DNA from 3 places in the Pseudarthrobacter sp. PH31-O2 genome. Region 3 is predicted to be linked to each of the others. Evidence: riboswitches for the same ligand, from Rfam matches in the RefSeq annotation. Region 3 holds a riboswitch; each other region holds the start of a gene.

Region 1 (3,265 bases), on a different contig from region 3:
GGTCCGGGGCATGGGAATGGGAGGTCTTGCTTGCGGCTTCACCCTGGCGGGTGGCGGCAATCGTCATGTGAGGACCTAACTTCGCGCTTGCCCGCCGGCAGCTCACCGGCAGGCCAGGTCTTCACCCGGGGCACCCCGCCGCAAATGGAGGGTTGCCGGCCAGCAAGCCGGGGCTGTCGCTGGCACTCATGACCTCCCCTGAGTGTACGAAATGCGGCCGCCCGGTGGCGAAGAATGTGACGCCCGTGTGACTTCCCCCCGGGGAACGGTTGGTCAGACGGTCTTGGCGGCGCGGAAACCGGCATCCAGGTCGGCGAGGATGTCGTCGATGTGCTCCAGGCCGACGGAGAGCCGCACCAGGCCGGGGTTCACCCCGGCAACGACCTGCTGCTCCGGCGAGAGTTGGCTGTGTGTCGTCGACGCCGGGTGAATGACCAGCGAGCGCACATCGCCGATATTAGCGACGTGCGAGTGCAATTCAAGGGCGTCCACAAAGCTCTTGCCGGCCTCGGCTCCGCCGGCGATGTTAAAGGAGACAACGGCGCCGGTCCCCTTCGGTCCGTACTTGCGGCCGCGCTCGAACCAAGGGCTGGACGGCAGGCCGGCATAGGCGACGGATTCGACGTCGTCCCTGGCCTCCAGCCATTCGGCGACCCGGCCGGCGTTGGCAACGTGCCGCTCCATCCGCAGGCTAAGGGTCTCGATGCCTTGGGCGATAAGGAAGGCGTTGAACGGGGACACCGCAGAGCCCAGGTCGCGCAACAACTGCACGCGCGCCTTGAGGATATAGGAGAGGTTCGCGCCGAGGGCACCGTCCACGCCGAGGTCCCGGGCGTAGACCAGCCCGTTATAGCTGGGATCCGGGGTGTTGAAGCCGGGGAACCGTTCCGGGTCCTTGCCGAAGTCGAAATTGCCCGAGTCCACTATCACGCCCGCGATCGCCGTTCCATGGCCGCCGAGGTACTTGGTGGCCGAATGCACCACAATGTCCGCACCCCACTCGATCGGCCGGATAAGGTACGGCGTGGAGAGGGTGTTGTCTACGATCAGCGGGACACCGGCCGCGTGGGCCACCTGGGAGATGCCCTCAAGATCCAGCACGTCCTGGCGCGGGTTGGAGACCACTTCGCCAAAAAAGAGCTTGGTATTGGGCTGCACGGCGTCACGCCACTGTGCCAGGTTGTCCGGGTCCGCCACGAAGGTCACGGAAATGCCAAACTTCTTCAGTGTGTGCGCCAGCAGGTTGTAAGTACCGCCGTAAAGGCTGGGACTTGCCACCACGTGGTCTCCGGCTTCGGCGACATTCAGGATGGCCAGGGTCTCCGCCGCCTGTCCGGAGCTCAGCAGCAGAGCCGCGAGTCCGCCTTCCAGGCTGGCAACCCGCTGCTCCACGGCATCCTGGGTGGGGTTGCCGATCCTGGTGTAAATGGGGGCCAGCTCCGCCAGGGCAAAGCGGTTCGCGGCACTCTCGGCGCTGGGGAACACAAACGACGTCGTCTGGTAAATCGGCAGCGAGCGGGCGCCGGTGGCGCTGTCGGGCTCCTGGCCGGCATGGATCTGACGGGTTTCGAAGGACCAGGCACTTGACATCGGGACACTCCTTAGGGGAGCGGGCACAGCCTGAGCCTGGGCACCGTGGCCCGGGCCCGTGCTGGCGCCGCGCTTGCCTCCCGGCGGGCGCCGGACGGCCAGGTCCTCACCCGGGGCACCCCACCGCGATACGAGGGTTGCCGGCCAGCAAGCCGGGGCTGTGCGCTGGCACTCATGACCTCACCCCAGTCTAGGAACCGGTTGCAGGCGGTGGATAGCTTTATGACAAAGATGAAGCTGGCCCGGCCGCGGCGCTGCTGATGCCATGCCAATGCGGCCACGTGTGCTGCCAAGTGTGCTGCCGAGAGTGTGGCCGGAACAGTCCGGATCCGACCCCAACTGCCAGTAAGGGTACCCTAAGCTGAGAGGCGCATCACAAAGTGCCAAGATGATGGCATGCGCATGGATCACGTCTCTTACGCCTGTGAACAAGATGGCCTCGCTGCCACCACCGAACGAATTGCGTCTGCCCTCGGCGTGGAAGCCGTGAAGGGCGGAGTACACCCCCGATTCGGGACCCGCAACATGATCATCCCGCTAGCGGGACACAAGTACCTCGAGGTGGTGGAGGTCCTGAACCACCCGGCCTCCGACAAGGCCCCCTTCGGCCAGGCCGTCCGCGCCCGCTCCGAAGCCGGCGGCGGCTGGATGGGCTGGTGTGTGGAGGTCGACGACCTCGCCCCGTTCGAAGTCCGGCTCGGCCGCGCCGCCGTCAACGGCAACCGCAAGTTCCCGGACGGCCGGGAGCTGGTCTGGAAGCAGATTGGCATCCTTGGGCTCATCGCCGATCCCCAGGTCCCGTACATGCTCAAATGGGAAGGCGATCCGGAACTCCACCCGTCGAAGGCCTACGAGGGCAACGTCAAAATGTCCGCCCTCACGATTGCCGGTTCGGCCGAGCGCGTCACCGAATGGCTCGGCGTTCCGGTGGAGAAGCCGCTCGAAGACGTGGCCGTGCACTGGATTGCTCCGCGCGGGACACCCGGCATCCTCTCCGTCACGTTTGAGACGGCCTCCGGAGCCGTCACCATCTGAGGCTTCACCGCCCCACACTTCGGCCGCCATCAGCGGGTGTCAACGACGTCACCCACCGATGGTGGCCGAAATTCTTAAAGCACGCACAGCGCCGCCGCCGCCGTGCCCCGCAGAACCCCTCCCCCGCAGAGCCCCTCCGGCGGCTCAGCCCAGGCCGATGGCCTTGCCAAAGAGGCTGAAGCCGACGAAGGCCACGGTGTCCAGCACCGCGTGGGCGATCACCAGCGGCATCACCCGCCGCGTTCGGGTGTACACCAGTGCAAAAACGACGCCCATGATCGCGTTGCCGATGAACGGGCCGAAGCCCTGGTACAAATGGTAGCTGCCGCGCAGCATGGAACTGGCGAAGATGGCCAACGGCAGGCTCCAGCCGAACTTGCCGAGCCGGTCCAGCAGGTAGCCCACCACAATCACTTCCTCCACGATCCCGTGCCGGACCGCGGAGAGGATGAGCACCGGCACCGTCCACCAGTAGGAATCGAGGGCACTGGGGATAATCGCCGTGGTGATCCCCAGCGCCCGGCCCGCAGCGTAGAGGCCCAGGGAGGGTACACCGATCAGGGCCGCCAGCCCGAGGCCCTGGAGCAGGTCCCTGCCCGGGCGGGCAAACGTGAATCCCAGTTTCCCGAACGCCGTGGCT
Region 2 (3,265 bases), on a different contig from region 3:
GCTCGAAGGTCAGCACGGTGCCGCCGGCTTTCATCTGCCGGGCGGCCAGCTGATGCTGCGGGTGGGACTGCAGCAGCGGGTACTTGACCCAGCTGACCGCGGGTTGCTCCTCAAGCCACTCGGCCAGCCGCAGCGCGGAGGCACAGGAGTGGTTCACCCGCAGGGCCATCGTCTCCAGGCCCTTGGTCAGCACCCATGCGTTGAAGGCCGAGAGTGCCGGGCCGGTATGGCGCATCAGCTGCTTGACCGGGCCCTCGATGAAATCCCTGGTGCCCAGGATCGCGCCGCCAAGGACGCGACCCTGGCCGTCGATGTGCTTGGTGCCGGAGTAGACGATCACGTCCGCGCCGAGCTCCCCGCAGCGCTGCAGCAGGGGAGTGGCAAAGACATTATCGACGACGACCGTCGCCCCGGCCGCGTGCGCCATTTCGCTCACTGCCGCGATATCCACGATTTCCTGCATTGGGTTCGAGGGCGACTCGAAGAAGACAGCAGTGGTGGGTTTGGCGAGCGCCTCGCGCCACTGCACCAGGTCCGGGCCGTCAACGAAGACCGTCTCGACGCCCCAGCGGGGCAGGATCTCGTTCAGGATCACAAAGCATGAGCCGAACAGCGATCGGGCCGCCACCACCCTGTCGCCGGCGGCCAACAGGGCACCCAGGGCAGTAAAGACAGCGGACATGCCCGACGCCGTGGCAAAGCAGGCCTCGGTGCCTTCGAGCAGCCGGAGCCGCTCCTGGAACGTCGCCACAGAGGGATTGCCGTAGCGGGAGTAGACGAAACGCTCGTCGTGGCCGGCGAAGGCGCGTTCCGCGGCGGCCGCCGATTCGTAGACGAAGCCGGAGTTCAGGAAGACCGGTTCTGACGTCTCCTGAAATCCGGTGCGGTCGAGTCCGCCGCGGACGGCCTGGGTGTCCGCGCTCCAGTCGGCGGCATCAGGGTTGAATGTCACTTAGTGTCTTCCGAGATTGGTGGGGAGGCCGCGGTTTTTCCAGCCGTTGACAGTGCGTTGGCCCTCGCCGTCGGGTTCGCCCTCAAAGCCCTCAAGGATGTTAAAGGAGGTAAAACCGTCCTCGGTGGCGACGATTGCGGCCGCGACGGAGCGCGCGCCCGAGCGGCACAGGAACAACAATTCGGTGCCGCCGGCTTCGGGGGCCTGTTGTCTCAGTTGCGCCAGAAACTGCGAATTGGGGATGCCGCCGGCGAGGCTCCACTGGATGAAGAGCGGATCATTCTCCGTCGCTTTGGTGTCCGGAATTCCGGCGCTGGCCCATTCACCCTCGGTGCGGACGTCCACCAGGATGGCGCCGTCCCCGAGCTTGGACCAGGCCTCCTGCGGGCTGAGGTCCCCGGCGTAGCTCACGCGTGGCCCCCGCCGTCGAAGTCGAGATCGTCCACGGCGCTGGCGACGGCCGCATCGGCGTTGGCGATCGCCGCCGGCAGCACAAGTGCCTGGGCCACGACGACGTTGCTGCCGTTGAACGTGACAGCCGGGCCGCCGTGCAGAACGTAGCCCTCGGTGAGGGCGGCCGATACACGCTCGCAGAAGGCGCGGTCATCGGCTCCGGTGAACAGACGGTACAGCAGTTTCTGCTCGGCGGCACCGGCGACTGCGGGGGACGGGGCCGGGGCTTTGTTCGCTGCTGTCCGGGGGACAGCAGCGGTGGACGCGTCAGGCATGACGGATCTCCTTCTTTCACGCTTGCAGCTCGAATGGTCGATATGCCGAGTACTCACCTGAGGCACCCCGCCGCGGAAGGGAGGGTTGCCGACCGGCCAGTCAGGGCTTGGCGCCGGTTCTCATTACTCCCAAAGAACGTAACACCTGTGACGCCGGACCGCACGGCGGCGGCCGTCATGTTAAGGAGCGGGGTGGAAACGGAGGTTTGTTCATAAGCCATTCGCCAGCGGTCATGCCAGCGTCCCCATCCACGTACTCGGGGGATTGCACACAGGTACAAACCCCCGGGGCCTCGAATTTGAACCGGGGAGGCTTTCGGGTAGTTCCTACTCGGGACTTTTGGCAGTCGGCGCGACTTTACTGAAGGACCAGCGCCACGGAAGTCGCCAGGCCCTAAAACGCCATCCGAGGATCGCTCAGTTTTGCGGCCGGCTCTGATGATCCAGCCAGTTAGGCCGGTGCGGCGCCGTCGACTGCCGGGCCTTTAACAAGGGAAGGGGACTGCTATGGCCGCGATATATGTTCTACTCATTATTCTCCTGAGCACGGCCTTGGCCGCTGTTATCAGCACACCCGGCCGCCAGGTAACGGAAGGGTTGATTCCGAACCGGCCCTCCGGTGCGGACGCCGGCGGCGATGGCCGGGTCCGGGCTGCCAGGACGGCACAGCGGTGAGGCCGCGCGTATTGGTCACCGGCGCCTGCGGCCCTGCGGGCCAGGCCATCGCGGCCCAACTGAAAGCGCGCGACATTCCTGTCCTCGGGACGGACATCCTCGAGCTGCCGGACGGGGCAGGATTCACGGTGTTCCCCGTCCCGCACGCGACGGACGCGGAACGGGTATCAGCACTTCGGCGACTGGTTAGCCAGGAAGGCATCAATCTTGTCATTCCCACGGTCAGCGAGGAACTGCCGCAGCTCGCCGCGTTCCGGGCGGCGTTCGGAGCGGACGTACGTGTGATGATCGGCGATCCGGGCCCGGTGGCGTTGGCCCATGACAAGCTCTTTACGGCCTGGCAACTACATGCAGCGGGCGTTCCCGTGCCCCGGTTCGGCGTGCCCAGCGACTTCGCCGGTGCGGACGCTGCAATGGCCGCCCTGGGCGGACCGGTCGTCGTCTCACCCCGGGCGTCCCGAGGCGGCCGGGTCGTGACAGTCGTCGATGGCCGCACGGAAATGGACTGGCAGCGACTGCCGGACAGCCGCATCGTCCAGGAATTCATCCCCGGAAACGAGTACCGGCCCATGGTTTTCGGAACACCGGCGCACAACGGTGCCGCGCCGTTTGCGGTTGTTGTGGCGAAGGTTGGGCCGGCGGACCGCATCGTTGGCAACGCCGTGACCACTCGCCGGGCCGAGGCGGGCGAAGCGATCGACGTGGGCAACGTGGCGATGGCTGCGGTCCGCGCGCTGGGCCTCACGGGGCCTGTGGAGGTGGACGTTCGTCGACGCGCCGACGGGACACCCGTGGTTCTGGCGGTGAACGCCCGCTTCGGATCGAACAGCGGACTCGCGCCTGAGCTGCTCGATGCGGTGCTGGCGTCCTTTATCCTGCCCTCCTTCAACCCGGCGTCGTTCCGGCACTG
Region 3 (3,265 bases):
GCGGCCGCCAATCCCGAGCCGCGGACCGGATTTATCGACCGCGCCCTGGTGGCCGCGTACGACGCCGGGATCGATCCGCTGCTGCTTGTCACCAAAGCCGACGTCAAGGATCCTGCCGAGCTCCTCGCCAACTACCAGCACCTTGCTTTCCCGGTGATTATTTCCAAGACGGCGGACTCCGCCGCCTCGGGCATCGATGCCCGCTCCGATGACGGGCTCTCCGCCCGGCTGGACAAGGACGCCGTCGCACAGCTGCGCGCCTACCTCGACGGGAAGGTCACCGTGATGCTGGGCCATTCCGGCGTCGGCAAGTCCACCATGGTTAACGCCCTCACCGGCGCCGAACGCGCCACCGGCGGTGTCAACGCCGTGACCGGGCGCGGCCGCCACACCTCATCCTCCGCGCTGGCCCTCAAAGTCAACGATGCGCCGGCGGGGAGCTGGATCATCGACACCCCGGGCATCCGCTCCTTCGGGCTCGCGCATGTGGACCCGGACCGGATCCTGCGGTCCTTCCCCGACCTCGAGCCCGGCACCGACGACTGCGAACGGGGCTGCAAGCACGATTCCAGCGCCGTCAACTGCGGCGTGGACGCCTGGGTGGCCTCCGGCCAGGCAGGAGAATCCGGTCCGGCCAGGCTCGCCTCACTGCGCCGTTTGCTCGGGACAGACCCGCGGTTGGAAGCCCAGGACGTTAAGGAACTGGGCACCGTCTCCTAGCAGGCCGCGGCGCCTACCGCTTCCCTGCCCGCTTTGACGGTAGTTTGGAAGCATGAGTCAACCCGCTTCGAGCTACAACGACGACCTGCGCCTTGCCCATGTCCTGGCAGATTCCGTAGATGCCCAGACCATGAGCCGCTTCAAGGCGCTCGACCTTCGGATCGAGACGAAGCCGGACCTGACGCCGGTCACTGACGCCGATAAATCCGCCGAGGAGGCCATCCGTGGCCAGCTGTCGCGGTCCCGGCCCCGCGACGCCGTGCTCGGGGAGGAGTTCGGCAGTTCCGGCCACGGCTCCCGCCGCTGGATCATCGACCCGATTGACGGGACCAAAAACTTCGTCCGCGGCGTCCCGGTCTGGGCGACGCTGATCGCCCTCGTCGATGAGGGCGAGCCGGTGGTCGGCGTTGTCAGTGCCCCGGCGCTGGGAAAGCGCTGGTGGGCGGCAAAAGGCGCCGGTGCGTACATGGGCCGTTCACTGGCGGCCGCAACCCGGCTGAAGGTCTCCAACGTCGCGAGCCTGCCGGATGCCTCGCTGTCATATTCCAGCCTGGGAGGTTGGAAGCAGCGCGGCAACCTTGACGAGTTCCTGGGGCTCACCGAAGAGGTGTGGCGGACCCGCGCCTACGGCGACTTCTGGTCCTACTGCCTGGTGGCGGAAGGTGCCGTTGATATCGCCTGCGAACCCGAACTCAACCTCTACGACATGGCCGCGCTGGTTCCGATCGTCACCGAGGCCGGCGGCCGCTTTACCTCCCTCGAAGGAGAAGACGGTCCCTTCGGCGGCAACGCCCTCGCGACCAACTCCATTCTGCACTCCGAAGTCCTCAAGCGTCTGAACCCCGGGCTGGACGACCTGCTGTAAGCGCGTCCGGCGCCGTTCGGCAGCTTCGGTACCGGCCCGTCACAAAGGACTTCACAATCCTGCCCTGCCTTTTCCACGGAAGCCGGCATGGCCTAGGCTCGAACCAGGTCACGAGTGCCAGCGCTAAACCCCGGTTTGCTGGCCGGCAACCCTCCATTCGCGGCGGGGTGCCCCGGGTGACGACCTGGCCGGTCCGGAACGGACCCGGCAAGCGCGGATCCCCGGTGCGTGGGGTCCTTTTCGAGCGAGGTCCCATGACGACTGCCACCATTCCTGCCGCCGCCGAGGTTCAGGCCGACACCGGTCCGGCACATCCCGATCCGCGGTTCGCCGTTGCCCGCCGGCCGCTGGCCGCGGTGACCGGCGCCGAGATCCAGGCGCCTCTCATCCAGGGCGGACATGTCCGCTACGCCAACCTGGACTACGGTGCCTCGGCTCCGGCGCTGTCCGTGGTCTCGGCCTACCTCAACGAGATCCTGCCGTTCTACGCCAGCGTCCACCGCGGCGCCGGCTATGCCTCCCAGATCAGCACCTCGGTCTACGAGAACGCCCGCGGGATTGTCCGCGACTTCGTTGGCGGCCGGCCGGACGATGCGGTGATCTTCACCAGGAACACCACTGATTCGCTGAACCTGCTGGCCGGCTGCCTGCCGGTCGTCAACGGCGAGCATACCGGCGAGGTGCTCTACCTCGACATTGAACACCACGCCAACCTCCTGCCCTGGCAGCGGGTACCCCACCGCAGCGTCATTGCCGCCCCCACCCTCGCGGCCACCCTGGAGCTGCTCCGCGAGGAACTCGCACACGGCGGCGTCAGCCTGCTTGCCGTGACCGGTGCCTCCAACGTCACCGGCGAGATCCTGCCTATCCGCGCCCTGGCAGCGCTGGCGCACGACTACGGCGCCCGGATCGTCGTCGACGCCGCCCAGTTGGCCCCGCACCGGCGGATCAACGTCTCCACGGACGATCTCGACTACATCGCCTTCTCGGGGCACAAGCTCTACGCACCCTTCGGTGCCGGCGTCCTGATCGGGCGTCCCGACTGGCTCGACGCCGGCATCCCGCACCTCGCGGGCGGCGGGGCCGTCCAGGACGCCCGGATCGACACCGTCAGCTGGACCACGGGACCCGCCCGGCATGAGGGCGGATCCCCGAACGTGCTCGGCGCCGCCACCCTGGCCCGGGCCGCGCAAATCATCGCCGGGCTGGACCCGGACCAGTGGCACGCGCACGAGAACGCCATCCGGTCCTTCCTGGTGGAGGGCCTCGCCCGGATCGACGGTGTGACGGTCCACCAGATCTTCTCCGACAGCGGTACCTTCGACGCGGCTGCAGGGCCGGGGGCGGGCACCGGGTCACAAACCCTTCCCGGCGCCGGCACCATCGGCGTCGTCAACTTCTCGGTGGAAGGCTACGACGCGGGCCTGGTGGCAGCCTACCTGTCCGCCGAGCACGGTATGGGGCTGCGCGACGGCAGGTTTTGCGCGCATCCGCTGCTCCGGCGGCTTGGCCTGCCCTCGGGGTCGCTTCGGGCAAGCTTCGGTTTGGGCTCCAGGCTTGATGACGCCCAGCGGCTGCTCACCGGAGTCCGGGAGCTGCTCGGGAACGGCCTCGGCTGGGACTACGTGGTGGACGCAGGCCGCTGGGTACCGTCCAACGACACCCGCAGCTACCCGCACT

Evidence for each region. A riboswitch is a leader RNA that binds a small molecule or an ion and turns the genes downstream of it on or off. The one in region 3 is predicted to bind S-adenosylmethionine.
Region 1: another riboswitch for S-adenosylmethionine. It lies ahead of QMG72_RS05200 (bifunctional o-acetylhomoserine/o-acetylserine sulfhydrylase); the one in region 3 lies ahead of QMG72_RS00520 (aminotransferase class V-fold PLP-dependent enzyme).
Region 2: another riboswitch for S-adenosylmethionine. It lies ahead of QMG72_RS13515 (DUF1737 domain-containing protein); the one in region 3 lies ahead of QMG72_RS00520 (aminotransferase class V-fold PLP-dependent enzyme).

What each region holds. Positions count from the first base shown of each region.
Region 1 covers NZ_JASIST010000002.1:298,345-301,609, reverse strand. Annotated here, with positions in the region: gene metX (homoserine O-acetyltransferase MetX) at 1-67, opposite strand, end outside; SAM riboswitch class IV at 79-194, opposite strand; gene QMG72_RS05200 (bifunctional o-acetylhomoserine/o-acetylserine sulfhydrylase) at 274-1,590, opposite strand; SAM riboswitch class IV at 1,655-1,770, opposite strand; gene QMG72_RS05195 (VOC family protein) at 1,987-2,625, shown strand; gene QMG72_RS05190 (CPBP family intramembrane glutamic endopeptidase) at 2,770-3,265, opposite strand, start outside.
Region 2 covers NZ_JASIST010000008.1:156,422-159,686, reverse strand. Annotated here, with positions in the region: gene QMG72_RS13525 (O-succinylhomoserine sulfhydrylase) at 1-952, opposite strand, end outside; gene QMG72_RS13520 (rhodanese-like domain-containing protein) at 953-1,363, opposite strand; gene QMG72_RS13515 (DUF1737 domain-containing protein) at 1,360-1,680, opposite strand; SAM riboswitch class IV at 1,694-1,808, opposite strand; gene QMG72_RS13510 (ATP-grasp domain-containing protein) at 2,352-3,265, shown strand, end outside.
Region 3 covers NZ_JASIST010000001.1:127,532-130,796, reverse strand. Annotated here, with positions in the region: gene rsgA (ribosome small subunit-dependent GTPase A) at 1-720, shown strand, start outside; gene hisN (histidinol-phosphatase) at 773-1,585, shown strand; SAM riboswitch class IV at 1,692-1,805, shown strand; gene QMG72_RS00520 (aminotransferase class V-fold PLP-dependent enzyme) at 1,840-3,265, shown strand, end outside.